4 regions of the Micromonospora sp. C51 genome follow, and region 1 is predicted to be linked to each of the others. Evidence: riboswitches for the same ligand, from Rfam matches in the RefSeq annotation. Region 1 holds a riboswitch; each other region holds the start of a gene.
The links. A riboswitch is a leader RNA that binds a small molecule or an ion and turns the genes downstream of it on or off. The one in region 1 is predicted to bind cyclic di-AMP.

Region 1 (7,084 bases):
GCTCGAAGATCGGCCGGTGCCACTCGTACGGCGTGTGCGCCTTCTCGTAGAGCCGGTAGAGGTTCTGCCCGCCCCACAGCTCGTGCCCGCCGGAGATGCGGAAGTCCGGTGTGTCCACGTCGATGGTGATGGTGTCCGGCCGGTACGTCTGGAGCTTCAGCGCGTGCGCGCCGCTGGCCGCCACGGCATCCACGATGGACAGTGCGCGGTCCAGGTCTCCGTTGTGGTTGCCGGACATCTCAGCCACCACGAAGGGTCGCTCTCCGGTGCCGACCAGATGCGACCCGATCTTGAACGTCATTCCGATCCGTTTCCGTGCGTGCTTACCAAGGTGCGGTCCTGGGCCGGGTTGCCCGGTGCCGGGTCGGCCCCGTCCGTCGAGGGGTCCCCGCCGTTGCTGCCGCGTAGCCGGCCGGCGAGCCGATGGGCCCGCCGCAGCGCCGCGTACGCCAGGTAGCTGTCGCGGCCGACCAGTCGGTGCTTGAGCCCCGACACTCCGCCTGGTCGGGGGTAGCCGCCGCGGGGCAGGTACGTGCGGTAGTGCGCGGCGACCCGGCGGAAGAAGTCCCGGCGCAGGTGCGGATGCAACCGGTCGTCGTTGCCCACCACCACCAGGAAGTGGTTCACCATCAGGTCGAACAGTTCCGCGTGCCAGCGCCCGTCGGGATGCCGTTGACGCAGCCAGGCGAAGAGCCGGTCGTACTGCTCGAAGGAGTCGAAGTGCCGGCCGCTGCGCGTCGAGGTGATCGCGCCCTGGCGACCCTGACGGTACAGATAACAGACCCGGTCCAGCACGCTGATCCGATCCGCGCCGATCAGCAACGGGTGGCTGAACGGGATGTCCTCGTACCAGCCGGGGTGGAAGCGCAGGCCCAACTCGGCCATGAACTCCCGGCGTACCACCTTGTTCCAGGCGGTGTGCTGCACGCGCAGCAGGTGCGGTCGGTCGGCCAGCCGCACCACGCCGGGGGTCGCGCGCAGCAGCCGGCTGCTGGCGTCCACCTCCTCGCGCCCGCACTCGTGCACCCGCAGGTGGTCGACCATCATCACGTCGGGGCGGTCCGCCCGCAGCCGGTCCAACACGGCCGGGATCGTCCCGGCTGGCAGCCAGTCGTCGCTGTCGACGAACCAGACGTACCGGCCGGTGGCCACGTCCAGGCCCGCGTTGCGGGCCGGCCCGAGGCCGACGTTGCGGTCCAGGTGCAGGACGCGCACCCCGGGATGCTCGGCGGCGTACTCGCGCAGCAGTTCACCGCAGCGATCCGGTGAGGCGTCGTCGACGGCGATCACCTCGACCTGCGCCGCCTCGTCACCCGGGATGTCGGCGTGGATGGAGTCCAGGCACTGGCGCAGGTACGCCTCGACGCCGTAAACCGGCACGACGATGCTCAGCAGCGGCGTTGGCGTCGGCGGTGTGACCACCCGGAAACCTTCGGCCACCCGGGTTGACGAACCTGGAACCTGACGTGGCCGGGCGCGGTGGAGTTTTTGAACAGCCGATGAGTGCCAGGTTAACGGCGGGGCACTTGTTCGTCTGTAGGGTCGCCGGTGATCGATCTGGACAAATGCCGCGGTGGCGGTGCCCCGCTTGCGGCAGGGCGGCCGAGCCAGGCAGTTGTCTGCCAGCCACCCGAGGTAGGGTGCCCGGCGGGCCGCGCCGAGATGGACGTGCGGGTGACGTGGTCGAGAACCGGGAGGTGGGCATGACGAGCACTACCCTCGCGGCGTCCGAGACCACCCCGCGCGGGCGTACGGACGCCGACCGCCTGCCGTCGCTGACCGGACTGCGGTGGATCGCCGCGCTGCTGGTCTTCGGCTTCCACGCCGGCACCATGCGCATCATCGCCGATCCCGGCCCGCAGGCGCTGGTGGGCGAGATCTTCACCCTGGGTCTGTCCGGGGTGCAGTTCTTCTTCATCCTCAGCGGTTTCGTGCTGGTCTGGTCCGCGCGGCCCGGTGCCTCCCGCCGCCGGTTCTGGCGACGCCGGTTCGCCAAGATCTATCCGAACCATCTGGTGCTGTGGGCGCTGGCCATGCTGGCGATGCTCTGGTTCGCCGATCCGATAAACCCGGTGGCGGCGCTGGAGAACCTCCTGCTGGTGCAGGCCTGGGATCCCCGGCCCGGCCACTTCTACAGCGTTAACAACGTCAGTTGGTCGCTTTCCTGCGAGCTGTTCTTCTACCTGTGCCTGCCGCTGGTGCTGCCGGCGGTGCGGCGGGCCCGACCGTGGCTGCTGTGGGCCGTGGTGATCGCGGTGCCGCTGCTGATCCTGGCGCTCTGGCCCGGACAGGCACTGGTGCCGGAGTCGGATCGCTGGTGGTTCGCCCAGGTCTTCCCGCTGGTCCGTTCGCTGGAGTTCTGGATGGGCGTGGCCGCGGCCGAACTCATGCTGCGGGGCCGCTGGCGGGGGCCCGGGCTCCCCGTGGCCAGCCTGATCTTCGTCCTGACCTGGGTGGCGGCCTCCCAGTGGATCCCGGCCGAGTTCTGGGCGGCGCTGCTGGCGGCGGCGTACGTCCTGGTGATCGCCGCGGCGGCCGACGCGGACGTGCACGGACGGCGCTCGCCGTTGCGCTCCCGGACGATGGTCTGGCTCGGCGAGGTCTCTTTCGCGTTCTACCTGGTGCACGTCTTCGTGATCATGACGATCCTGCGGTCGACCGGCGACTGGGGCACCGGCCTGCCAGGCTGGTGGGGTCCGCTCGCGGTGATCGGATTCCTGCTGCTCACCCTGGGGTTGGCCGCTCTGTTGCATCGGTACGTGGAACAGCCGATGATGCGTCGCCTGGCCCCGTCCCGACCGCCGCGACCCGGCCCGCCTGGCGCTGCGGCGCGATCCGGGTCACTCGGTGGCGTGGCGCGATCCGAGTCGCCGGGCGCGGAGCGTTCCGAGGCGTCGGCCGGCCCGTCGGCGGCCGGGCTGCCCCGACAACGGGCGTCCCGGGGCGGTGCGGACCCTGCCGGAGACGTCGAGCATGGCCGGACCGTCCATCACGGACAGTAAGTAGTCAGTAGCCTGACCTGCGCGTATCGACGCGTCCGGCGACGCGCCGGGCGGTTCGACACGCCCGGTGGCTGGTGCGTCCGGAGCGGTCGTGGCGGTAGCGTGACGAGGTGATCGCCGCCGCGCCCGCCCGTCCTTTGTGGTGGTTGGCGCGCTGGGCCGCGCGGCTGCTGACCGGGCTCGCGGTCGCCGCCGCCTTCACCCTCGGCGCCTGGGCCCTGCCCGGCCATCCGGCTCCCACCGATTGGCCCGCCACCCCGGCGCCGCTGGCCGAGACCGCCGTGGCACCGGCATCCACGGGCCCGGCCGTGCCCCTGGGGCTGGCCGCACCCCTCGACCCGGCCGCCACTCTCGATCTGGTCGCCGCTCTTGATCTGGCCGCGCCCCTCGATCTGGCCGCATCCCTCGACCTGGTTGGCCTGGCGACGCCTGCTGCACGGTGGGTCGGTGACGCAGCAGGCCCGGCCGGAGCATGCGCGTCGCCGACCAGGTGGGGTGCCGACGATCCCGCCGACCCGGCGGGGGCGTCCGCGACGCAGCCGCCGACCTGTGGTCGGCCCGGGTTGACGGTGCTCGGCAGCGTCGCTGCGAGCGTCACACGGTTGCCGGTGGCCCCGGTCGGGGGCGTCCGGGCCGCCCGCGCCCCACCGCACGCCTGACCCCGGCGACACCGCCCGCTTGATCCCCGGCGACCTTCCGTCGCGTCCGCACCGCTCGGGGCCGCACTCGCGCCGAGCCCCTGCCAACCCGTTGCCGCCAGCCGCGCCGTCGGTGCTCCCCAGCACGAGGGGCACCGCCCGCACGAACCGCGACCGCGCCGCGACGCCATCCGCGATCCGCTGCCGGTACGGCCACCGTCGCCGTACCGATTTCCCGAGGTGCCGACATGGAGAAGACAGTTCTCTACCAGTTCCTGATCGAGGTGCCACGCGCCGCCGCCATCTGGTCGGTCCTGCTCGTGCTCGCGTTGGGCGTACTCACCGTGCTTGTCGCCCGCCCGGAGCCGGCCGGGCCGGTGGAGAGACCCGCCGACGAGGACGCGGCCCGTGCCGCGATGGAGGAGGCCGACCTGCGCCGATACGCGGGCGAGGTGGCGGTCGCGGCAGCCGGCGCCGGGCAGAACGCCGAGCGACGGCGTACGGCATGGCGGGTGGCGCAGACGGATCTGGACCGCGCCTGGGCCGCGTACGACCGGGCGGAGGCCGCCGCCCGCCGGCTGGCCGGCGTCGCCGGACTGCCGACCCCGCGCACCCCCCGAACCCCGGCCGAGTACGCGGCCCGCGAGCGCTGGCTGCGCCGGGCCGCGATGGCCGCCCACTGGCGGGGCGACCTGACCGCCCGCCAACTCAGCGATGTGCTTGCGGGCCGGTCCGGCTGGGATGCCCGGCGTCATCCGGCCGAGCAGGAGGTGGTCCTCGCCCGGGTGGTGCGTGACAAGCGCCTGGCGGCCTATCGATCGGCCGCCGAGCGGGAGCGGGACCTGTGGCGGGCGGCGGAGCTGGCCTCCGAGGCGGCCCGCGCCCTCTCCGCCGAGGCGTACGCGGCTGCCGAGCGGCTCCGACCGAACCGGTTGCCCGTCTCCGGTCGGGCCACCGTCGGGCGGCGCGACCTTGTCCCGCGCTGGCGTCCGGCTCGGCTCGGCTGAAATTCCGTGAGCTGGGTCACATTAGCCGGAAATTCGGTCACTGTTCGTAGGTGAGGCGATTACCGCAGCAATCTCCGTTGAGATTGTCCACCACCCGTCCGGTTGTTACCCGAAGATGCCCGGAATGCCGTCGGTCCCATTGAGCGACGCCAGTTCTCCGGTACCCGAAAATTGCCGCATCGGATCATGTTTAAGCAGGTCAGGGTGGGTTGGCTTCGAGGTGACCGGCCAGTAGTGTCAGCGCGTCCGGTGCGGTAACCGATCGCAGGAAGCGACGCCGTGCCGACCCGCTCAATCGTGATCTCACGAACCGGGGACCCACTGCACCACTGGGGTGAATCCGCGAGCCTCGGCTCGCGGTAGGGCGTCTTCCCGCCCGAATCCGTCAGCTAACCCGGTAGGCGGTGACGGAAGGAGTACCAACCCTCGTGCAGTCCGATGTGATCCCCCTGTTCCCCCGCCTCCACGGCACCGCGGTGCCCGTGCTCGCTGGCCCGACCGCCGCGAGCTGACCCCGGTCATCGTCACCGCCCGGGCCTGTCCGGGCGTACCCCTTGAACGGCCTGTCCCGCTCACCCGGGCGGTCGTCGGCGCCCTGCTGCCGACCCGACCGCCGGTGCCGGTGTGCCGTTCTCCCCTCAGTCCGTGGAGGAACCGTGAAGCACACCCTTTCCCGCCGGCTCCGCCGGCTGGTCAGCGAACGCCCTTACCAACTCGTTGCCGGATCCGCCGTGGCCCTCGTACTGGCCACTGGTACCGGAGCTGTCCTCGCCGGCACCGGGAACACCCCGGCACCCACGCAGGCCACCACCGCCGCCGCCGAACTGCGCAGCGACACGGTGGTCGCGCCGAGTCAGGCGGAGGCCGCGCCGACGACCGCCGCACCCAGCAGCGCGGCACCCAGCAGCGCCGCGCCGGCCAGTGCCGCGCCGGCCAGCGCCGCCGCCTCGCCGTCACCGAAGGCCACCGCGGACCCGGACCTGGCCAGCAAGAAGGCGGCACCGAAGCCGCCGGCCTCGAAGGTTCTGGACTACGACCACGAGGCCCAGATCAACGGCTACTACTGCGGTCCCGCCGCGGTGCGTAACGCGCTGAGCGCCGCCGGTGTCGCGCGTAGCCAGGACGCCCTGGCCAGCCAGCTCGGCACCACGTTCGCCGGCACCAACTCGGCCGAGGACACCACCCGCGTCCTCAATGCCGTCGTCAAGGGCGACCCGTACGAGACCACGATGATCCGTGGCGGTGCGGCCACCCCGGCCCAGATGGACCAGCTCCAGGCGGACGTCGTCGCCGCCGTCACCGACGGGCGGGGCGTCGTGGTGAACGTCGCCGGTTCCGTCACCGACACCGACGGCCGCTGGCACTCGTTCCCGGGGGGCCACTACATCGCCGTGGTCGGCTACAAGGACTCCGGCCGGCTGGTGAGGATCGCCGACTCGGCCGACGCCTCGTACCCGTCGTACTGGCTCAGCACCATCGATCTGGCCAACTGGGCCGCCACCCGCGGCTACTCGGCCTGATCGCATCGTCCCGCTGCACCCGGAAGCCCTCGGCCCGCTGGCCGAGGGCTTCCGTTTCGGGTACGTCAAGCGGCGGGTCATGCTGTGTCGTCAGGCCGACGGCGCTCGGGTTGCATCAGGCGTGCGGGCGGTGTTGCGTCGTCAGGCGTGCGTGCGGTGCTGCTTCGCCAGGCCGACGAAGCTCGCCCAGGCCGCCGGGGTGAAGGCCAGCGTGGCGGTGTCGCGGTTCTTGGTGTCGCGGACCAACACGATGCCGGGCCGGGTGGCCAGCGCCATGAGGTGGTGCACCTGCCCGACCTCTACCACCTCAAACCCCACGACGCCCCCACCCCGCCACCCTCTTCACCCGCTTCATAGCCTGGACCCGCTGCCGACCCGCCTAACGACCCCGCCGCCACCGCCCCGATCGCCACACCACGAGATCTTGGACATTTTCCGTTTTTCGCTAACGGATTTTGTCCAAGATCTCGGTGAATCGACCCCGGCGGGGGCGGCGGGCGGGGGAGGACGCGGGGCGGGTGGGGCGATGCGACGATCAGGGGTGACGTCGGCCTCGACGTTTACACATGTGCGGGGGAGTCATGGGGGAGCAGGAGCCGTACGCGGGGCTGGCCACGACGTTCGACACGGCCGCCGAGCTGTACGAGCGGGCCCGACCGGGCTATCCGGAGCCATTGTTCGTCGACCTGGCCGCGACGACGGGCCTGGTGACCGGGCCGGCCAGGGTGCTGGAGATCGGCACGGGCACCGGCCAGGCCACCCTCGGTCTGCTGGCGCGCGGCTGGCAGGTGGTCACCCTGGAACCGGGACGGGAACTGGCCTCGGTGGCGCGCCGCGTGCTCGCCGGTCGCGGGGACGTACGCGTCGTGGTGTCGCCCTTCGAGCGGTGGGAAGCCGGCGACCTCGCGCCGTTCGAC
Region 2 (7,084 bases), on a different contig from region 1:
CGAGGGCGCAGAAGGGGCACTGGAAGTCGCCGTACTCGACGATCGTCACCGGTGCGTTCAGCGGACCACGGATGTGGTCGTGCTCGGTGACGGGTGTGCGGAGTCGCGCAGTGACCTGTAGGGGCGTGGTCAGCTGATCGGTCATACCCCCCAGCCTCGGACCGGGCCGGGTGAGCGCGACTCACCCGACCCGGGTGGTTCCAAGCGACTCAGCGGAGCACCGGGGCGACCGCGATGTGGTTCTGCACCTCCCGGATGCCGGGAGCGGACCAGACGACCCGTTCCACCTCGGCGCGTTCGGGTATCGAGTGCACCAGTCCGCCGAGCAGCACCGTGTCGCCGTGTACGCGTACCGTCACCTGTTCCGCGTCGGTGGCGCGGTTGCGGGCCAGCGCGTCGACGATGCGCCGGGCCAGCAGGGCGCCGTCCGGACGTATCGACGGCCGGACGCTCATGCCGTTGCTGACCCCGCGTACGCCCTTCAGTTGACCGACTGCCTGTTCGGCGGCGCGGCGTTGGTACTCCCACTCGACCTCGCCGTGCAGGGTGACCCAGCCCTGGGAGACCGTCACGTCGAGCGCGTCGACCGGCACGAACGCCTGCCATTGCAGGGCGTGCTGGACCGCGGCGGCGATCTCCGGGTCGGTGCGTTCCGCGCCGGTCACCAGGCGCACCGCGAGGTCGTTGGCCACCGCCCGCACCTGCGTGACCCGGTGCGCGGCGCGTTCGGCCGCCCACTTCTTGGCGTAGCTGTCCACCTGCCCGGTCAACGTCACCACGCCCTCGGTGACGGCCACCCCGATCTCGTGCGGCCGGACCCGGGGCTCCCAGTCGAGTTCGTCCAGCACCGCGGACTGGATGTCCTGGTCGGTGCGGTTGATCGTCGAGATACTGGCCATCGGTCGCTCCCTTCTCACCACGGCGGCGCGGACCGGCGGGCCGGCCCGCCAGGTTCGCCGCGACCGAGCCTGGTGACCGTCCGGGTGAATTGGCCTCACCCGGATCGGACGAGGTCGGCCGCCCGGACTGGAACCGCCCAGAAGTTCCGGTGGGTGCGCGGCTGATGGATGACAGCACGACGGGCCCCGCCCGACCCCTCGGTCGGTGGAGCCCGTCGTCGCGGAGACCGTCAGCTGACGGGATTGGTCGGGTCGGTGGGGGAGTCGGGTCGGTCCACGTCGACGAACTCGATGTCCTCGAGGGCCCGGTCCCGGCTCCCGGCGGCGCGTGCCGCGGTGCCGGCGGCCCAGCCGACCGCGGCACCGACCAGGGCGGCGCCGATCAGCAATGTCCACGGCAACGCCGGGCGGCGTCCGGCAAGCGCGTCGAAGGCGCGGCTGGCCCGGTGACGGGCCTCCTCGGCGGCCGACTCGACCAGGTCACCGGCGTCGCCGGCGAGACCGGCGGAACTGTGGCGGGCGGTACGGGCGGTGTCGCGGATGCTGTCGCCGGCGTTGTTCACCGCCGCGACGAGGTGTTGCCAGGCCTGGTCCGCGATTCGCTCCGGCTTGCTGCGGCGCTCCAGCAGATGTGTTCCGAACATGTGGTTCCCTCCTCGACAGTGCCGGAGCCGGTGCACGCATCAGCTGTCGGCGGCGTTGTCCGGCCGGTGGGCGGTTCGCATCGGAGGCTGTGCCCACACCGACCCGGACGCAAACCACCGAAACGCTCGCCCCGACCGGACGGGCAGGTGCTCCCCCAGGGTGCGGTCCGGGACCGCACCGGGTTCGCCGCACCGGGCTAGCGGACGGCGACCGCCACCGCTGCGGCGCGGGCGAAGTCGTCGTCATCGTCATCGTCGTCGTCACCGCCACCGCCACCGAGACCGCAGGCCAGTACGAGGGCGAGTAGGGCACTGACACCGGCGAGCGCGGCGAGTCTGCGGAGCATGAGGTGGTCCTCCCGTCATAGGGGTCACTCGTGATGCTAGGCACACCGCGCCACTCTCGCGCATCCAGCGCAGGTCAGGCCGGTTGTTCATGGGGCACGCCGACAGTGCTGGAAAACGACGGGGATGGCGTCGGCCCGCTACCCTGGTTCGGCGGCGTCGGCGGAGGCTGAACGCTGAGTGATAAGGCCAATAAAGTTCGGATATGGGTGATTTGTTGTGCCCGCATCCGTGAATTGCTCATCCCGAGGGGTGGCGACCGAGGCGGTTGAAGGAATACTGTCGGTCGCGGCCCGCGTACTGATGAGGCGCCCGTCGTACGGGCGAGTGGAGGTGCTCGCGTGAGCCTGTCGATCCTGCAGACGGTTCGGCCCGGTGGTGTCATCGAGATCGCCCCTCGGGGGGAGATCGACGTCGACACCGCGTACGAGGTGAAAGAGGCCATCGCCGAGGTGCTGGCCAAGGGGCGGCCGGCCCGGATCGAGCTCAACATGCGGCTGGTCACCTTCATCGACTCGGTGGGCATCAGCGCGATGGTCGCCGGGTTCCAGACCGCCGAGGTCAGCGGGGTGAAGCTGATCGTCACCGAGCCGAGCCGGTTCGTCCACCGGCAGCTCTGGGTGACCGGCCTGCTCGGCCTCTTCGGCGCGCCGGAGCCCTACTACGCCGGGGCGGCCACGGCTCCCGAGGTGCTCCCCGGGGCCTGACCGCCTCGACCATCGCAGGGGCCCCTGGTCACTCCCGGTCGAGGCCGGACAGGTCCACGTCGGCCACCTCGGTGACCGCCCGGACCGCAGTCACCGACGCGTAGCCGTCGGCGAGCAGAGCCAGATCCGTGCCGGGCTGTACCGCCTGTCCCGGCTCCTCCAACGAGGTACGCACGAAGCCGTGCCCGGATTCGGCGACGGTCATCTGCACCTGGCCGAAGGTCGCCAGGGTGGCCTGGCGTACCCCACGCAGTCGACCCAGCGGTAGATCCGGCGCGTTGACGTTGAGCACGCTCTCCGTCGGCGCGGCGGTCAGTCGGGGCAGCAATTCCAGGGCGACGTGGGCGGCAGTGGCCCAGTTCCGTTCGGCGTCGCGAACCCGGGCGGCAGCCGCCACCGCGGCACCTCCGCTGGCCGCGGTCGCCTCACCGGCCGAGAGCACGTCCAGCGACACCGCCATCGCCCGGCAGCCGTTGGCCGCAGCGGTGAAGGCGGCCCCGACGGTGCCGGAGTGCAGCACCGCGCGGCCCGCGTTGGCGCCCCGGTTGATGCCCGACAGCAGCACCGACGGCGGCGGTCCGAAGGCACCGTGCACGGCGATGAGCGCGATGAACCCGGGCGAGCCACCGACGCCGAACGCCGGCACCCCGTCGAGTTCCGGTAACGGATGGTCGTGGACCACCACGTGCCCGTCCTGCTCCATGGCGCTCATCGCGGCGCTGGTGCCGCTCGCCTCCTCCAGTGGGGCAGCCACCACCACGTCCAGGCCCCGGTCGACGGCCGCCCGGGCCAGCGCCTGGATGCCCGGCGCGGCGATCCCGTCGTCGTTGGTGATCAGCACCCGCAGCGTCATCGGCCACCCGCCCGTTGCGCCAGTTCGTCAGGGGTGGTCCGCTCCTGGGGACGGCTGCCCGCCGGTTCCAACCGGACCCGGTCGACGAGGCCGTTGATCGAGTCGAGACGGCCGGTGCCGAGACCGTGTCGGGTGACGTTGAGCGCGCCGGCCGCCGCGCCGGTACGGATCGCCGTGCGGACGTCGCCGCCCCGGGCCACCACGGCGGCCACCCCGGCGGTCATCGAGTCGCCCGCCCCGCGCGGGTCGGCGGCTTCCAGCCGCGGCATCCGCACCTCGAACACCTCGCCGTCGACAAGCGCCAACGCGGGCTTGTCGGCCCGGCTGACCACCACGTTCTCGGCACCGGAGGCGTGCAGGTCGTACATCGCGCGGGTGAGCTCCTCCTCGTCGTCGCCGTCGGCCCGCCCGTCGGCGATCAGTTCCTCGTGGCTGACCTTGAGAAAGAAGACACCGCTTTCCAGGACGGCGGCGAGGTGCTCGCCGCAGAGGTCCACCACCACGCGACCACCGTTGGCACCGAGATCCGCCGCGAAACGCCGGTAGAGGTCGGCGGGGACCAGTGACGGATGGTTCGGCCCGCTCAACACGCTCACCGGCGCGCGCAGGCCCTCGCCGAGCGCGAGGTTGTACAGCTCGTCCAGCTCGTGCCGGCTCAACGGCTGGCCGATGACGTCGACGATCTCCTGGCGGGTCCCCTCGCGGCGGTCGTGCACGTACCCGCCGGTGCCGCCGGAGTCGCGGGCCACCACCTTCAGGTCGACTCCCTCGCTGACCAGCAACGGTTGCAGTACCTGCCCGACCTCACCGCCGAGCGCCGCGCAGAGCACCACGTCGACGCCGAGGGACAGCACCATCCTGGCCTGCCACACCCCCTGCCCGCCCGGGTGCAGGTGCAACTCGGGTGCGTCGCTCGGCTGGTCGATGGTCACGGTCAGCAGCGGTGTCGGTGCGAAGATCATGACGCGGCCGGTCATGACCGTACCCTGTTCGTACCGCCGAGCCTGGCGATTCGCTCGTTCATGGCGTTCCTCCCGTCAGCGGACAAATACCGCTTCCTGGTACGACGGTAACCAAGGGGACGCGTCGATGCGCGCCGAAGGGACGGTGCCCCGCCGGCCAACGGTGAAACGCAGCGCCGGGTGAACCGCTCGTGAAGAGCAGTTCACCCGGCGCGACGAGGAGGTCAGTACACCGACAGGTGGACGTGGTTGGTGTGGTCGCTGGACGGGTCACCGCGGGCGCCGCTGTAGGACTTCCAGCCGCTGCTGGGCAGCCAGATCTGCCTGTACCAGATCACGTAGAGCACCGCGAGCCGGTCGGCGTTCTTGACGAAGTACGCCGCCAGGTTGTTGCCGTAGGTCCGGTCGCCTCCGGTCGCGTCCCCACCGAAGCCGTTCTTCTGGGCGGCGAAGTCGCAGGCCCGACCCTTCGGGTGCTCGCCCGAGCCGCCGGAGCGGTAGCAGGAGACGTACCGGGTGAAGCCGGCCGACTTGGCCTGCTTCAGCGCGTGCAGGGTGCGTGGGGTGATGCAGCCGTTGGCCGGGGTCGGGTCGTTGACGCTGCACGACTCCGAGGGCCACGACCCGTCCGAGTTGCGGGGGGCGGGCTTGGCGGTGGGGCTCGACCCGCTGCTGCGCGACGGTGACCGGGCGGCCCGCTCGGCGGCCCTGGCCCGTTCGGCCGCCTCGTCCCGCTCGATGGCCACGGTCAACGCCCGCTCGGCCTGGTCCTTGCGCTTGGCCATCACGGCCACCTGCTTGCGCTGCTCCTGGATCTCCACGTCCAGGGCCTGCTTGGTGGCGCTGACCTCGTCGCGGGCCGCCTGGAGCTCGCGCAGTGCGCGGTCCTCGTTGGCGGCGACCGCGTCCAGCGCCGCCGCCCGGTCCATGAAGCCGGCCGGTGAACCGCTGTTGAGCAGCGCCGACGCCGCGCCCAGCCGCCCGGTGCGGTACGCCTGCGCGGCGATCGCGGCGACCTTGGTGCCGCGCTCGGCGACCTGGCTCTCGGTCGTCTTGAGCTGCTCGGCAAGCTTCTTCTGGCGCTTGACCGAGCGGCCGAGCGCGGTCTTGGCGTCGAGGTAGCCCTTGCTGGCGGCCTCCAGTTGGGCCCGCAGCGCCGGCGTGCCACCCTCGTCGTCCACATCGCCCGGGGCAGCCGCCCGCAATGGCGGCGATGCCGCGGCGGCGGGGGTGAAGGGGGCCAGCGCGACGCCAAGAGTGAGGGCGAGCGCGGCGGCGATCAGGGCCGCCGTACGGGCGGCCGGTCTTACCGTTGCCACTGCTGGCATGCACGTTTCCTTCCGTCAGCCGCCGACCGGGTTAGCTGACGGGTTCGGGACGGAAGATCCCTACCGCTGACGCGGATACACCCCAGGAACATGGTTCCCCGGTTCGCCCTGGCGGGCGATTAGGCGGCGGCCGCCGCCGGCACCGGTGGGTGCCGCCTGGCGGAGGCCGGGTCCGAGCCTACCGGTGCCCATGTGACCGGTGCAGCTGCTGTTACTGCTGGTGTTCAGTTGTTGACTAGTAGAACAGATCAAAAGCGGACAATAACCCCTTTTACCCGATTCTTCCGGTCACCACTGTGCCGCCCCGCAGGGCCCGGGATCCGATCGCGGCTCGATCTGGAGGGTCGCGTGCTCGATCTGGAAGTCCTCGTGCAGCGCCGAGCGGGCCGCCGCCAGCACGGCGCCGACGTCGGCGCCCGGTCTGACGGTGAGGTGCGCCGAGGCGACCTCCATGCCGGAGGTCAACGTCCAGACGTGCAGGTCGTGGACGTCGGCCACGCCCGGCACCGCGGCCAGCCGGTCGTACACCGCGGTGACCTGAAGGTGTTCCGGAGCGGCCTGGACCAGGATGCGCACCGCCGCCCGGCCCAGGCGCCACGTCCGGGGCAGGATGAACGTGGCGATCGCGACGGCCACCAGAGGATCGGCCCACCACCAGTCGGTCACGGCGATCAGCAGGGCGGCCGCGATCACGCCCAGTGAACCGAGCAGGTCTGCCAGCACCTCCAGGTACGCCCCGCGCAGGTTGATGCTCTCCCGCGCCCCTGGACGCAGGAGAGCGAACGCGACGACGTTGGCGAGCAGGCCGAGTGCGGCCACCACCAGGACCGGACCGGCGAGCACCTCGGGCGGATCGCCGAAGCGGCGTACCGCCTCGACCAGCACGTACACCGCGACGCCGGAGAGCAATACGGCGTTGGCCAGGGCCGCGAGCACCTCCAGTCGGTAGAGCCCGAAGGTGCGTTGCGGGTCCGTGTCGGCCCGACGGGTGGCAGCCACGGCCGCGAGGGCCATCCCGATGCCCAGCACGTCGGTGAACATGTGCCCGGCGTCGGAGAGCAGGGCCAGCGAACCGGTCCGCAGAGCGGTGACTGCCTCGATCGCCATCAGCACGCTGAGCAGGGCGAACGCTGCCCACAGCCGGCCGGAGTGGCGGTGGGCGGCGTTCGACACCGCAGCGTGGTGGTGGTCATGGCCGGCGCCCACCCAGACACCTTGCGACGTCCGTCGGACCGGGGACGGAGCTATGCCAACATCGCTATGTATGCAACCGTCTGGCGGGTCGCGGTGTTCGGGTTCAACCGGCCGGGTCGACGGTGGTCAACCGCTGGGTGGCCCGGGACAGC
Region 3 (7,084 bases), on a different contig from region 1:
GTCACCACGATCCTCGCGGCCGCCATCACCGCTGTCGCGGTGTGGCTTGCGGTACGCGCGGTCTCGAAGATGGTGGCCGTCATCCGGCTGGGTCAGCCCGATCCGACCCGCTCCGACGACAAGGTCGGCCGCACCAGGACCATGCTGGCGGAGACCGCCGGGCACACCCGGATGCTCCGCTGGAGCGTGGTGGGCGCGGCGCACTGGTTCGTGATGGTCGGCTTCGTCGTGCTGTCGTTGCTGGTGCTTGAGGCGTACTTCGAGGTGGTCTCGCCGACCGGTGGGCTGCCGCTGATCGGTGGCTGGACCCTCTACGGGCTGGTCACCGAGTGGATCGGCATTCTGGGCGTTATCGGCATCGGTGTCCTGATCGGGATTCGGCTGGCGAACCGGCCGAATCGGGCGGGACGTCGGTCGCGGTTCACCGGCTCCACCATGTGGCAGGGCTACTTCGTCGAGGCGGTCGTCCTCGCCGTACTGGTCATGGGCTTTCTGATCCGCGGCTTCAAGGTGGCCACCGACCACTTCGAGTACCCCACCTGGGCCACCCCGCTCAGTCACGCGGTCGGTGCCCTGCTGCCAGCCTGGGACTCCGGCGTCAGCGTCGCCGCGCTCGTCAAGATCTCGATCTCGATGGCCTGGGTCATCGTCATCTCGTTGAACGTGACGATGGGTGTCGCCTGGCACCGATTCCTCGCCTTCCCCAACATCTTCTTCAAGCGCAAGCCGGGTGCGGCCGGCTCCGGCCTCGGCGCGCTGCGGCCGATGATGAGCGACGGCAAGCCGCTCGACTTCGAGGAGGCCGACCCGGAGAAGGACCAGTTCGGTATCGCCCAGGTCGAGCAGTTCACCTGGAAGGGTCTGCTGGACTTCAGCACCTGCACCGAGTGTGGCCGCTGCCAGTCGCAGTGCCCGGCCTGGAACACCGGAAAGCCGCTGTCGCCGAAGCTGCTGGTGCTCAGCCTGCGGGACCACGCGTACGCCAAGGCGCCCTACCTGCTGGCCGGCGGCGGCAAGGACCTCACCGGTGAGGAGAAGGCCACCGCCGCGCAGCTCGCCCACGTCGACGTGCTGGCCCTCGCCGAGGCGGAGAAGCCGCTGATCGGCGACGCCGAGGCCGGCGGCGTGATCGACCCCGACGTGCTCTGGTCCTGCACCACCTGCGGCGCCTGCGTCGAGCAGTGCCCGGTGGACATCGAGCACGTCGACCACATCGTCGACATGCGTCGCTACCAGGTCCTCATCGAGTCCAGCTTCCCCTCCGAGGCCGGCGTGATGCTGCGCAACCTGGAGAACAAGGGCAACCCGTGGGGCGCGCCGCAGAACACCCGTGAGGACTGGACCAAGGGGCTCGACTTCGAGGTGCCCCGGGTCGGCGAGGTCGAAGACTTCGAGTACCTCTTCTGGGTGGGTTGCGCCGGTGCGTTCGAGGACAAGGCGAAGAAGACCACCCGGGCCGTCGCGACCCTGCTCAACGAGGCGGGGGTCTCCTTCGCCATTCTCGGCGAGGGGGAGACCTGTACCGGCGACCCGGCCCGGCGGATCGGCAACGAGTTCGTCTTCCAGATGCTCGCCCAACAGAATGTCGAGACCCTGAACGAAGCGTTCGAGGGTCGGGAGAAGGCCAAGCGCAAGATCGTCGCAACCTGCCCGCACTGTTTCAACACGCTGGGCAATGAGTACGGCCAGCTGGGCGGTGAGTTCGAGGTGGTGCACCACACCCAGTTGCTGGCTCACCTGGTCGCCACCGGTCGGCTCACTCCGGTGCAGCCGGTCGACGGCGGCGTGACCTACCACGACCCGTGTTACCTGGGGCGGCACAACCGGGTCTTCACGCCGCCGCGCGAGGTGCTCGGCAGCGCGATCCAGGGTGAGCTGACCGAAATGCCGCGTAACAGCGAGCGCTCTTTCTGCTGCGGTGCGGGTGGTGCCCGTATGTGGATGGAGGAGCGCATCGGCAAGCGGATCAACGTGGACCGGGTCGAGGAGGCCATGTCCACCGGGGCGAGGACGGTCGCCGTCGGCTGTCCGTTCTGCTCGACCATGCTCAGCGACGGGGTCAACGGCAAGGGTGCCGGCGAGCAGGTCGAGGTGATCGACGTGGCCAGCGTCCTGCTCCGGTCGGTCAAGCCCGAGCGGGTCGGTGGCACCGGGGACAGCATGTCGGTGGCCGGCTGACCGCCGTCAAACGCATCGAGCGGGCGGCACCTCCACCAGTGCCGCCCCGCCCGGTTTTTAATTGACGTGCGTAACTGTAACGAATTGGTCGACACCCTTTGTGTGCGTACCGTCGCGCAAAGGTGAATGAGCCGTTGGTCGCCTTGATTCCCCACCTACCGTTCCCTAATGTTGGGCACCGACCGCCATGGGTCGTCTGTCCCCGCCCCTTACCGCTCGCGGGACGCCCAGTGGTCGGTTGCAAAGGAGACGCTGCCGGTGGCAACCATGCCCCTCCATCGTCGTGCGTCAGGGCGATCTCGTCCGGATGGCCTGCGTAGGGCCGCCCGTGGGCTGGTCGTCCTCGTCGCCGCCGCCGCGGTCGGTGCCGGCCTGCTCGCCGCCCCCGCGTACGCCGAACCCTCGGTCGACGAGATCGAGGCCCAGATCGACAAGCAGTGGGAGAAGCTGGAACCCACCATCGAGCAGTACAACAAGGTGCGCTCCCAGCTGCGGGTCAACAAGCAGAAGTCGAAGAGCCTGGAGAAGAAGATCCAGCCGCTGGCCCTGGAGACCGAGCTGGCGATGAACCGGGTCGCCGATCTCGCCTCCCGGTACTACATCACCGGCCCGTCCAAGGAGATCGGTGTTGTGCTGCTCAACTCCAAGCCGAACGAGCTCGGCGAGCAGATGGCCTTCCTTGACCGGCTCGCGTCGCAGGAGCGCCGCGAGCTCGAAGGCGTCATGAAGATCCGCAAGAAGTACGACGACCAGAAGGCCAAGCTCGACGCTCTGATCGCCGACCAGGAGACGAAGGCAAAGCAGCTGGCGGCGAAGAAGAAGCAGATCGACGCCGAGATCAAGCGGCTCGAACGGTCGCTGCCGGTGACCACGGTGAAGACCACCAACTGCCCGACCATCAACGGTGTGGTCAGTGACGCGGCCCGCACGGCCATCCGTACCGCGTGCGCGCAGGTCGGCAAGCCATACGTGTGGGGTGCCACCGGACCGAACTCGTTCGACTGCTCGGGTCTGACCCAGTACGCGTACCGGGCTGCCGGCATCTCGCTCACCCACTTCACCGGCGCACAGTGGAACGAGGGCAAGGCCATTTCCCGGTCCGACGCCCGTCCCGGTGACCTGGTCTTCTTCTTCAGCGACCTGCACCACGTGGGGCTCTACCTGGGCAACAACCAGATGGTGCATGCGGCCCGAGCCGGTAAGCCGGTCAACGTCTCGCCGATCACCACCATGCCGCTTGCCGGTTTCCGCCGACCCGGCTGAGCCGCCACCAGCGTCCGCTGAGCGGTCGCGCAGGATCTCCCGAGGGCCCCCGGTCAAGTCGACGGGGGCCCTCGGCATTGTCGGATGTCAGCACCCACAGTGACGGTGTGGTTGTGTTGCGTATCGACGCTGATCGTCCCTACGCTGGGCAATCGTCGGCCGCTGGCAGGTCCGTCCATCCGGGGCGGTAACGGTCCGACACCGCCGAATCGCTCGTGAGCGAGCCGGGGAACCAGGTACGCGGGGTGAATCCGTGCGGGTCACGGTAGGGCGCCCCTTCCCGCCCGAACCCGTCAGCTAACCCGGTAGGCGGTATGGGAGAAGGAGTGCTGAGCCCGGTGGCAGACCATGCCCCGCGGCCGCCGTCACCGCGTCCGGGATTGCCCGGCCGGCCGACGGATGCGCCGCGTTTTCGCTGGTACCGCTGCATCCCCGCCGCCCTGGCCGCGACCGCCGTGATGTTGACCGGCGGCGTGGCGGCGGCCTGGGCCGACCCCACGGTCGCCGACATCGAGCGCCGGATCGACGAGGACTGGAACCGGCTCGAACCCGTCATCGAACAGCACAACGCCACCCGGCAGGACCTGGCCGGCAAACGGCGGGAGGCGGACGCGCTGGCCGCTCGGATCGCGCCGCTGCAACGTCAGGTGGACCAGGCGATGGACCGGGTCGGCAAGCTCGCTGCCGGCGCGTACAAGGGCGAGCAGATACGGACCGTCAACGCGCTCCTCGGCAGCCGGTCGCCGGGTGAAGTCGTCGAGCAAATCGGCCTGCTCGACCGGTACGCACGCGTCCAGCAGCAGGACGTCCGGCGCGCGAGGGAGCTGCGCGACGAACTAGCCGCGGCCCGGGCCGGGCTGGACCAGACCATCGATCAGCTCAGCCGCACCGAGGCCGATCTCGCCGACAAGCGGCGACGAATCGACGCCGAGATCGACCGGCTGCAACGGCTCCGGCTACGGGCGTACGGAAAGGGTGGCGGTGGCCCGCTGCGGCCGGCACCCTGCCCGGCCAGCTACCCCGGCGGACCGGCCGGTGAGGCGGTCACCTTCGCCTGCGCCCAGATCGGCAAGCCGTACTCCTGGGGCGCCGAGGGGCCGAAGGCGTACGACTGCTCCGGGCTGACGCTGGCCGCATGGTCGCGGGCCGGTGTCGCACTGCCGCACAACGCGGCCAGGCAGCGCCGGGTCACCGCGTCGGTCAGTCGCGGCGCACTGCGCCCCGGCGATCTGGTCTTCTACTTCCGGGACCTGCACCACGTCGGCATGTACGTCGGTGGTGGCTGGGTGGTACACGCCTCCCGGGCGGGTCAGCCGGTCAAGATGAAGCGGCTGGACAGCAGCCCGGTGCACAGCTTCGGCCGGCCCGGCTGAGGATCGTCGGTTGCGGTGTCAGCGGATGGGCCAGGTGCGCCAGCTCTGCCAGGCACGACTCGGTGTCGGGCCGCGCTGGCCCTGGTAGCGGGAGCCGTAGACGGCCGATCCGTACGGGTGCTCGGCCGGCGAGGAGAGCCGGAAGATGCAGAGCTGCCCGATCTTCATGCCCGGCCAGAGGGTGATCGGCAGGTTGGCCACGTTGGACAGCTCCAGGGTGACGTGACCGGAGAAGCCGGGATCGATGAAGCCGGCGGTGGAGTGCGTGAGCAGGCCGAGTCGTCCCAGGCTGGACTTGCCTTCGAGGCGGCCGGCGAGCTGGTCGCCAAGCGAGATGACCTCAAGCGTCGAGGCGAGCACGAACTCGCCCGGGTGCAGCACGAACGCCTGGCCGTCGGGCACCTCGACGGCGGAGGTGAGGTCGTCCTGCCGGGTCGCCGGGTCGATGTGGGTGTAGAGGTGGTTGTTGAAGACCCGGAACAGTTTGTCCAGGCGTACGTCGATGCTGGAGGGCTGCACCAGCGTGGGCTCGAACGGTTCGAGCGCCAGGGTGCCCGCCTTGATCTCGGAGACCAGGTCACGGTCGGAGAGCAGCATCGCCACACCATAGCTGCCGGTATGCGACACGCGTGTCGGACTACCCGCTTCGAACGTGTGTTCGATAGGATGTCGGCATGGCTTCCTGGTCCGAATTCGCCGCTGACGAGCCTCGACTCGCCGACGGGATCCGCCTTCTCATGCAGCAGTACGGCCCCGGCTTCGGCTACCTGGCCACGGTTCGTGCCGACGGCGGGCCCCGGGTGCACCCGGTTTCCCCCGTGATCACCGACGACGGTCTCTACTGCTTCGTGATCGACTCACCGAAGCGGCGCGACCTGGAACGCGACGGCCGTTACGCGCTGCACTCGTTCCCGCCGGAGGAGAGCGACGACGAGGCGTACGTCGCCGGGCGCGCCCGGCCCGTCACGGACGACGCCACTGTCGCCCGGTTGGCGCTCGCCGCGTGGGCCGCCCCACACGCCGACTGGCGCCTCTTCGAGTTCACCGTCGACGTGGCGATGCTGGCCCGGCGCGAGCAGTCGGTGGGTGGGCCGAGCGAGTTGGCGTCCAGTCCGGCCGTCCAGGTCTGGCTAGACCCGGCCGGTGCCGCGCCTCAGGCCGTACGCCCGGTGCCGGCCCGCTCCGGCCGGCATCACCGCCGCGCCGCCTGACCCGCACGCGCAGGTGCCGGCCCCGTCCGACGGAGCCGGCACCTGCGGTACGCGGTGCGGCGCTGGCGCTATGCCGCGCGGTAGGAGTTCCAGGCGTTGATCATGCGGGTGGCCTGGCCCGCAGTGAACTGGTACATACATCCGTCGTACGAGTAGTCCATGAAGTTGGTGATCGGGTCGAGGCCCTGGCTGGAGCAGGTGTCCCGGCCGGTCGGGCAGCCGCTGGCCGGCGAGGCTTCGGCCGGGGTGTCCCCGACCTGGTCACCGCTGCCTGAGCAGCCACCCTGGAAGGTGTGGTAGAGGTTCAGCCAGTGGCCGACCTCGTGGGTGCCGGTGTCACCCTGGTTGTAGTTGGTGGCGGTGCCACCGGGCAGTGATTCGCTGAGCACGACCACGCCGTCCATGACGTTCAGGTTGCGCTGCGGGAAGGTCGCCCAGCCGAGCAGGTTGTTGCTGAGCGCGCCGAGGTAGATGTTGAGCGTCGACTTGCTGCCCTGGCGCAGTTGGGTCTTCATCTGCCGCTCGGCCGTCGAGCCCTGCCGGATCGGGTACCACGACGAGTTGGTCACCCGGTTGATGCTCTGCAACTGGAACGCGAAGGCGGTCGCGGCGCCACCGGTCGCGCCGCTGAACGACTGGTTGAGCACGTTGATCTGGGACTGGATCATCGAGTCGGGGATGTTTCCACCGGCCCGGGTCGTGTCCCGGCGGATCACGTGCACCACCACCGGAATGGTGACCGAGGCCGCAGCGGCCTGGGCGTTCAGCGTACGTTGGCCAACTCGCTTGGCTCGCTCCTGCAGGATGTCGGCGAACTCGGCCTCGCGCTGATGCACCTGGGCGAGGGTCAGCTGGTTCGGATCGTGCCCGGCGGCACCGCCAGCCTTGGCCCGAGCCAGGGTGCCCGTCGGATCCTCACACACCTCGTCGGCGGTGACGGCGGCCGCGGCCGGGCTCGCGGTCGTGGTTGCGGCCGGCAGTAGGCCGACCGTGGCCACGCCGAGCGCCAGCGCCAATGACGTCGATGCGATGCCGGCCATGCGCCGGTTCAGCAGGACG
Region 4 (7,084 bases), on a different contig from region 1:
GTGGTCGGCCCGTTGGCGGCCAGGGCCACCAGCACCGCGACCGCGCCGGCCACGGTGGCACCGACGATCGGTACGAACCCGCCGATGAACGTGATCAATGCTAGCGGGAACGCCAGCGGCACCCTGAGCAGCACCAGCGCCAGGCCGATACCGATGGCGTCGATGGCCGCGATCAACATGGTGCCCCGACTGTACGAACCGAGGGTGTGCCAGCCGATGCGGCCCGCCTCGGCGGCGATGTCCCGGTTGCGGCCGGCGGCCCGGCGCAGCGTCCACTGCCACATCTCCCGGCCGTCCTTGAGCAGGAAGAACAGCAGCACCAGGGCGAGCAGGGCGGAGCCCACGACCTCGGCCACGGTGCGGGCGCTGGCGACCGGGTCCACCTGCTGCTGGCTGATCGCCTGGCGCAGTTGGTCCAGCAGGCTGTCGAGCTGTGCGTCGCTGACCGGCAGGGTGGAGGTGACGAAGTCGCGGGTGCGCTCCAGCCCTTGCCGCAGTTCCTGACCCAACTCGCTGAACTGGTCGGCGGTCAGACTCCACACCAGTGCGCCGACGCCGCCCAGGATGCCGAGCAGGAGCAGCACGCTGAGCAGAGCGGCGAGCGCGGCCGGCAGACGCAGCCGGCGGAGCGCCAGCTGCACCGGATCGAGCAGCGCGGCGAGGAACAGGGTCGCGGCCACGGCGATGGCCAGCGGGGTGACCAGCAGCGTGATCCGGGCCAGCAGATAGAGCCCGGCGGCGATCACCACCAGGCAGGCGCTCCACACCACCGCGGAACGGACCAGCCAGGGCAGGGCGGCCCAGGTCTGGCGCGGCCCGGCACCCCGAACCGCCGTCTCGTCGGGCTGGTTTCCGCCATCGCTTGCGACCACGTCGGCCCTCCTCAATGTCCGGCGAGGTCGGTACCCGGTCGACGTCCTTCCGACACTAATTGCCGGAGATCGGGCCGGAGGGCGTTCGGCTATCAGTACGCGGCGACCGGTGCCCGGCCGACGACCGCCGGGATCTCCCGGGTCTGCTCGGCGGCAGCGGGAGTGGTCAGCGGAAGGAGCGACTCACGTTCCGCTGCCGCCGGCAACAGCGCGGCGGCCGCTTCCTCGCGCAGGCTCCTCGCCGCGGCGGCGGCGAGTTCCGCGGCCCGCCAGGTCGCCTGCTCCCGTTCCCGGGCCGCCCGCTGCCGGGCCAGCAGGTGGTCGCGTACCGCCCGGCGCAGCATCAACTCCTGCTCCACCGGGTGCAACCGGGGATCCCAGCCGCGGTGCGCGAAGACATCGCTGAGCTGCTCCACCGACAACTCCCGCCGCCAGTACGCGTCCAGGGCGGACCGGTGCAGCCAGCGCTCACGGTCGGCGTACTCGGCGGGGGTGCGGGCGGTCTGCGGCAGCGGCATGCCGGCGGCATCGGAGAGCCGGCGTACGTCCGCCTCCGCGGTCTCGTACGCCTGCCACGCCTGCTCGGCCTCGTCCTGCGCGGTGAGCCATTCGTCGCGGCGGTGCCGGGCCGTCGCGTCGGCCCGCTCCGCGGCGATCGTGACCTCGTCGGCCCAGCGCTCCTGGTCACGTCGTTGCTCGGCGTGGTCGGACCGGCTAGGCAGCGCGGCCTCGCGGATGCGGGTGCCGGCGTCGAAGCGGAGAAGTCGAGGTCGTAGCAGCAGGCCGGTGACGGCGAGCGTCACCACGCCGAGCAGGCCCAGCCAGATGGCGGCGGCGCGGGGCGCGTCGAGCAGGACGGAGGAGAGAGCGGTACGCATCATCAACACCTCGCGGTCGGGATGAGTCGTCGACTGTGATGGACGCGGGTTGTGACGGCGGGCCTCGCGCCGGGGCACGGCTGATGCCACGGTTGGCCGTTGGGCCGGGTCCCGGGGGTCTGGCCGGCGGAGCGGCGGCGTCACCTGGCTCGATCGGTCGAGCGGACCGCCGTCGGTCAGTCGGTGGGTGGACCGCGACGGGTCGGCTCACCGGCACGGACGGCGGGCACCGGGGCGACGCGGTGATCGACCTGGGCGGCATCGGCCGGCTTGGCATCGGCACGGTCGGGTCGCAGCGGCGCGCCGGTGGCCGGTGCCCGCCAACCCTGGCCGGCGTCGACCGCCTGGGCGGGCTCGACGATGGGCTGGACGGCCGACATCGTGGTGGATGGCGAGCCGCCGACGACCGTGGCGCTCGGTGGTGGTACGGCGGTGGGCCGGGCCGACGGATCGGCCGCGACGGCCCCACCGACACCTACGGCGAGCACCAGGGTCGCCAACGCCAACCGGGTCAGTTCACGTAGTGCGCACAGCATTGCCGGCCACAGTGGACGGGCGAATGCTGGAGACGACACGGGATCCAACCTATCCCGCCGTCGGCGTGATCGCAGCGCGGCGATCGTTCCGGGTGGGTGAAGCGCGCCACGTCGTCTGATCAGGGCGGCCGCCGGCTCAATGGTCGGCGGTGTCGGTCACCTGCTCCTTGGTGAAGAGGGCCAGCAGGTCACCCACCTGGTGGTCGGCCTCCGCCGGGTGGCGGAACCGCCCGGCCGGGTTGAGGGTGTACTCGTTGCGCCGGCCCACCCGGGTGCGGTGCAGGTAGCCGCCCGCCTCCAGGTCGGCGACGATGGCCTGAGCGGCACGTTCGGTGACGCCGACCTCCGTCGCGACGTCGCGTAGCCGGGCGGTGGGGTTACGGGCGATGGCGAGCAGGACGTGCGCATGGTTCGTGAGGAAAGTCCAGTTCCGTGCGCTTTCCCGTCCGTCAGTGCTCGCCATGCCCGCCATCGTATGACCTGCCGTTCGAGTACCCCGGCCCGCGCCGTCACCGGCCCCGGTCCGGCCGGGCGCAAGCGTCGACTGATGCATGAAATGCATATCACGTATAGCTTGACGTGCGTTATGCCGCGTGTGACCGTGATGGCAGCCCGTGACCAGCGCCGGCCGGGATGACCAGGCATTCTCCCAGAGATGAGGTGCAGCCGGATGAGTCGACCCGGAACGCTCGGTCCCCAGCCCGGACCGGACCGCGAGTTACTCACCGCGGATCTTCCCGGTGCCCCGCAGCGGGCCCTCGCCGAGTTGCTCGCCGGCAACCGGCGGTTCGTCACCGACGCACTGCGGCATCCCAACCAGAACGCTGGGCGACGGGCCGCCGTCGCGGCCGAACAGCATCCCTTCGCGGTGATCGTCGGCTGCTCCGACTCCCGGCTCGCCGCCGAGATCATCTTCGATCGCGGGTTGGGTGACCTCTTCGTGGTGCGCACCGCCGGGCACACCGTCGGGCCGGAGGTGCTGGGCAGCGTGGAGTACGCGGTGGCCGTGCTGCGTACGCCCCTGGTGGTGGTGCTCGGCCATGACTCGTGCGGCGCTGTCCAGGCGGCCCGCGAGGCGCTGGCCACCGCCACCACGCCGCCCGGGCATCTGGGTGCCGTGGTCGACGCCGTGGTGCCGAGCCTGCACCGGGCGCAGGAAGCCGGAGTGCACGACCTGGACGGCATCGTGGACGTCCACATCGCGCGGACCGTCGAGACGATGCTGGCCTCCTCCGCGGCCCTCGCGGCGGAGGTGGCTGCCGGGCGATGTGCGGTGGTCGGCATGTCGTACCGACTGGCCGCCGGTGAGGTGCGGGCGGTGGCCGCGGAACCCGCCGAACTCGGCGGTGCGGTGGCGACCGCGCCCTGATCCCGCGACCCACCGCGAGGAATGACGCGGGTCCGGGTACCGGCAGTCGGCGACCGCGTCCGACGGTGACCTCCGGAACGACGAGGGCCGTCCCGCCACGGTTGGCGGGACGGCCCTCGGTGCGTCGCGTCGGCGATCAGAGCAGCGACACGTGAACGTGGTCCGTGTGGTTGGACGGGCCACTGTAGGAACTCCAGCGTTCCGTGGCCGCGAACCAGATCTGTCGGTTCCAGATCACGTAGTAGACGCCCAGTCGGTCGGCGTTGCGGACCAGGAAGGCCGCCAGGTTGTTGCCGTAGATCCGGGTGTCGTTGTTGTGCCACGGGCTGAAGCCGCTGTTCTGCAATGACCAGTCACAGGCTCGGCCCTTGGGGTGCTCGAACTTGTCACCCGGACGGAAGCAGCCGACGAACCGGTTGAATCCGGCCCGCTTGACCTCCTTGTACATGTGCAGCGTCCGCGGGGTGATGCAGCCCGACGTGGTGGGATCGTTCTGGCTGCATGACTCGGACTTCCAGCCGCCGTCCGAGGCCCGGTTCGGCGCAATCCGGGCCACCGGCGAGGTGGCGTCCACCAGCCCGCCGGTCAGGCCGACACCACCGACCAGCCGGAGGGACTTCTCCGCCTCGCTCTTCTTGCGCGCCATGTCGTTGGTCAGCTTCTTCTGCTCGCGCACCTCGGCGTCGAGCGCGAGCTTGGCCTGCTCGGCGCGGAGCTTGATCGCGTTGACCTCGCCCAGTTTCTTGTCGTTGACCAGGTTCAGCTCGTCCAGTGCTGAGGCCCGGTTGATGAACGAGTCCGGTGCGCTGCTCTGCAACAGCATGGCGATCGCGCCGACCCGGCCCGTCCGGTACGACTGGGTGGCGATCTGGGCGACCTGTGGCGAGAGAGCGTCGAGGTCGGCCTGCGCGGCGCGGACCTCGACCGCCAGGCGGAGCTGGCGCTTCTTGGACTTCTCCAGTTTGGCCTTGGCCTTGGAGTAGTCCCGGGTGGTCGCCTCGATCAAGTCGTTGAGCATCGGCGGGTCGTCGTCGTGCTCCGCTGGTTTGGGGTCGTTCGGTGCGGCCGTCGCCGGCATCGGACCAGCGAACACGGCGAACGCGGCGAACACGGCCACCACGGGCGTCAACCAGCGGCGTAGGGGTGCCGTCACTGTATTCCCTTCCATCGACCGCCGACCGGGTTAGCTGACGGGTTCGGGACGGAAGTGGCCCCTACCGCTTTCGCGGATTCACCCCACGTACCTGGGTCCCCGGCTCGCCTGGCGGCGATTGGGCGGCGGCACCGCAGGCGCCGCTGCGCGCCTTCGGCGGTGACCGGCAGTGAGGTTACCTGACAGTCCATCTGTGCTTCTACGCCCCGAACCCGACGAGATGCGTCATTTCGTAATCGCTTTGAGTGACCAGCGACACGATTACGGGCCGCGTTGGCAGAGGCGGTCACGTTGAGGAGTGTCACCATGTGGTGTCCGTGCTCCTGTCCGGGTCGGGCCACCTCGAAGGGGTGGCGGGGGACGTGTTTCGGGTGGGTGGGGTGCTGAGGGCGTGGAGCGCCTCGGCCCGGTCCGTTGCCGGCCGGGGAATCACGGGGGTGGACGCACCGCTGTGGACGTCGGCGTCGCCGCGCCCGGCGGTGCTGACCACCGCGGCCAGCGCGGTGGTCAGCGGTACCGCGGCGATCAGCCCGAGCGTGGCGACCACGCTTCGAACGATCTCCGTGGTGAGGAACTCGCTGGTCAGGATCTGCCCCAGCGCGCGGGAATCCGCGGTCAGCAGAAGCAGGAGGGGCAGCGAGGCGCCGGCGTACGCCAGCACGATCGTGTTGACCACCGAGGCGATGTGTGCCCGCCCGACCCGGGTCGCCGAGCGGTACAACTCGCGGCGGGAGAGGCCCGGGTTGGCGTGGCGCAACTCGTTGACCGCAGCGGCCTGGGTGACCGTGACGTCGTCGAGTACGCCCAACGAGCCGATGATGATGCCGGCGAGCAGCAGACCGTGCAGGTCGACGTCGGCGCGGAACATGGACAGGGTGGTGGCGTCCTCGCTGCCGAAACCGGTCAGGTGGGTGGCCCCGGTCGCGGCCAGCCCGAGCAGCCCGGTGAGCACCAGACTGGCGAGCGTGCCGAGCACGGCCACCGAGGTCTGGGCGGATATGCCGTGGGTCAGGTACAGCACCACGAACATGATCAGCGAGGCGCCGACGATGGCGACCGCGAGCGGTGGCTGGCCGGCGCTGATGCCGGGCAGCACGAAGGTCAGCAGGATGGCGAAGCTGGCGGCCAGGCCACCCAGCGCGGCCAGTCCGCGTAGCCGCCCGAAGGCGACGATGGCGGCGGCGAAGAGTACGGCCAGCCACACCAGCGGCTTGCCGCGTTGGTGCTCGGCGATGTTGTAGGAGCTGACCGAGGGGTCCTCCGGGTCGATCAGCGAGACCAGGATGATGTCGTCGTCGACCTCCACGCGAGGGGCGCCCGGCCCGGTCGGGATGGGTGTCTGCACCTCCTGCCCGGCGTCCGGTCCGGTCTGCACCCGGACGGTGACCGTGCCGCAGGGGCCGTCCGCGGCCGTCGGAGTCCCCTCGGGTACCACCGGGTTGGGTGGGCACGGCTCGCTGACCACCCGGGTGACCGTGCCGTGGTAGCGGGGGGTGTCGTCGGCGGCCTCGGGGCGCGGGGCGTCCCGGGGCCAGAGCACGATGGCGGCGACCAGGGTGGCGATGAAGAGGGGGACCACCGTCACGACAAGGATCCGCCGCACCCCCGGCGGGGTGGGCGGAGCGGAACGGGTGTGGTCGGCGCCCATTCAGTGTCTCCCAACGATTTCAGGGCTGAGTACGTGTCGATGGGCGAGACGGTTCAGTGCCGCCGGACGGCGGTGTGGAAGGGCAGCCCGAATGGCCTGAGCGTGGCAGGGTGGCTGCGTACCGTGAGCTGTGGACCGGCTCGCGACGGCCGTGCGGGCGTACGCCTGACGGCGACCTCGGGCCGCGAGGCACGGATTTCGGCTGGCCATCGTGTGCGAATGGTAACCAGCCCGACCTGCCGACGCCTGTCGCGAGGGTGCGTCGGCGGGTCGGGTCAGCCGCGCTTCATGAGCCGGCCCACGGCGGCCATCATCTCGGTCGCCATCTCGTCGGCGCGCCCCTCGGCGGCACCTTCGTGCATGCAGTGCCGGGCGTGCCCGTCGAGCAGGCCGAGGGCGACCTTGTCCAGGGCGGCCTGGATGGCGGAGATCTGAGTGAGCACGTCGATGCAGTAGCGGTCCTCGTCGACCATCTTCTCGATGCCGCGGACCTGGCCCTCCACCCGGCGCAGGCGGGCGAGGAGCTGGTCCTTGCTGGCGGTGTAGCCACGGATCGGCGCGGGTGTGCTCATGCCGGCAAGAATAACCTACCCCCGGGGGGTATGGTACGGTCGATGCGACGGATACC

Region 2: another riboswitch for cyclic di-AMP. It lies ahead of KBX50_RS25070 (hypothetical protein); the one in region 1 lies ahead of KBX50_RS06110 (C39 family peptidase).
Region 3: another riboswitch for cyclic di-AMP. It lies ahead of KBX50_RS18365 (NlpC/P60 family protein); the one in region 1 lies ahead of KBX50_RS06110 (C39 family peptidase).
Region 4: another riboswitch for cyclic di-AMP. It lies ahead of KBX50_RS13730 (hypothetical protein); the one in region 1 lies ahead of KBX50_RS06110 (C39 family peptidase).

The regions. Positions count from the first base shown of each region.
Region 1 covers NZ_JAGPXQ010000003.1:175,685-182,768, reverse strand. Annotated here, with positions in the region: gene pseI (pseudaminic acid synthase) at 1-307, opposite strand, end outside; gene KBX50_RS06130 (glycosyltransferase) at 298-1,422, opposite strand; gene KBX50_RS06125 (acyltransferase) at 1,704-3,002, shown strand; gene KBX50_RS06120 (hypothetical protein) at 3,113-3,661, shown strand; gene KBX50_RS06115 (hypothetical protein) at 3,889-4,647, shown strand; cyclic di-AMP (ydaO/yuaA leader) riboswitch at 4,926-5,066, shown strand; gene KBX50_RS06110 (C39 family peptidase) at 5,304-6,167, shown strand; gene KBX50_RS06105 (DUF397 domain-containing protein) at 6,309-6,473, opposite strand; gene KBX50_RS06100 (class I SAM-dependent methyltransferase) at 6,749-7,084, shown strand, end outside.
Region 2 covers NZ_JAGPXQ010000033.1:45,830-52,913, reverse strand. Annotated here, with positions in the region: gene KBX50_RS25105 (thioredoxin domain-containing protein) at 1-133, opposite strand, end outside; gene KBX50_RS25100 (BON domain-containing protein) at 210-899, opposite strand; gene KBX50_RS25095 (hypothetical protein) at 1,130-1,543, opposite strand; gene KBX50_RS25090 (hypothetical protein) at 1,741-1,890, opposite strand; gene KBX50_RS25085 (STAS domain-containing protein) at 2,230-2,595, shown strand; gene surE (5'/3'-nucleotidase SurE) at 2,624-3,448, opposite strand; gene KBX50_RS25075 (1-phosphofructokinase family hexose kinase) at 3,445-4,425, opposite strand; gene KBX50_RS25070 (hypothetical protein) at 4,635-5,738, opposite strand; cyclic di-AMP (ydaO/yuaA leader) riboswitch at 5,743-5,874, opposite strand; gene KBX50_RS25065 (cation diffusion facilitator family transporter) at 6,027-6,944, opposite strand; gene KBX50_RS25060 (AAA family ATPase) at 7,036-7,084, opposite strand, start outside.
Region 3 covers NZ_JAGPXQ010000017.1:51,650-58,733, forward strand. Annotated here, with positions in the region: gene KBX50_RS18355 ((Fe-S)-binding protein) at 1-2,178, shown strand, start outside; gene KBX50_RS18360 (NlpC/P60 family protein) at 2,431-3,441, shown strand; cyclic di-AMP (ydaO/yuaA leader) riboswitch at 3,634-3,767, shown strand; gene KBX50_RS18365 (NlpC/P60 family protein) at 3,780-4,814, shown strand; gene dcd (dCTP deaminase) at 4,833-5,411, opposite strand; gene KBX50_RS18375 (pyridoxamine 5'-phosphate oxidase family protein) at 5,489-6,025, shown strand; gene KBX50_RS18380 (zinc metalloprotease) at 6,094-7,084, opposite strand, start outside.
Region 4 covers NZ_JAGPXQ010000010.1:33,240-40,323, reverse strand. Annotated here, with positions in the region: gene KBX50_RS13755 (AI-2E family transporter) at 1-872, opposite strand, end outside; gene KBX50_RS13750 (hypothetical protein) at 965-1,750, opposite strand; gene KBX50_RS13745 (hypothetical protein) at 1,927-2,325, opposite strand; gene KBX50_RS13740 (MarR family winged helix-turn-helix transcriptional regulator) at 2,423-2,758, opposite strand; gene KBX50_RS13735 (carbonic anhydrase) at 2,957-3,655, shown strand; gene KBX50_RS13730 (hypothetical protein) at 3,792-4,808, opposite strand; cyclic di-AMP (ydaO/yuaA leader) riboswitch at 4,812-4,943, opposite strand; gene KBX50_RS13725 (YibE/F family protein) at 5,110-6,456, opposite strand; gene KBX50_RS13720 (metal-sensitive transcriptional regulator) at 6,732-7,028, opposite strand.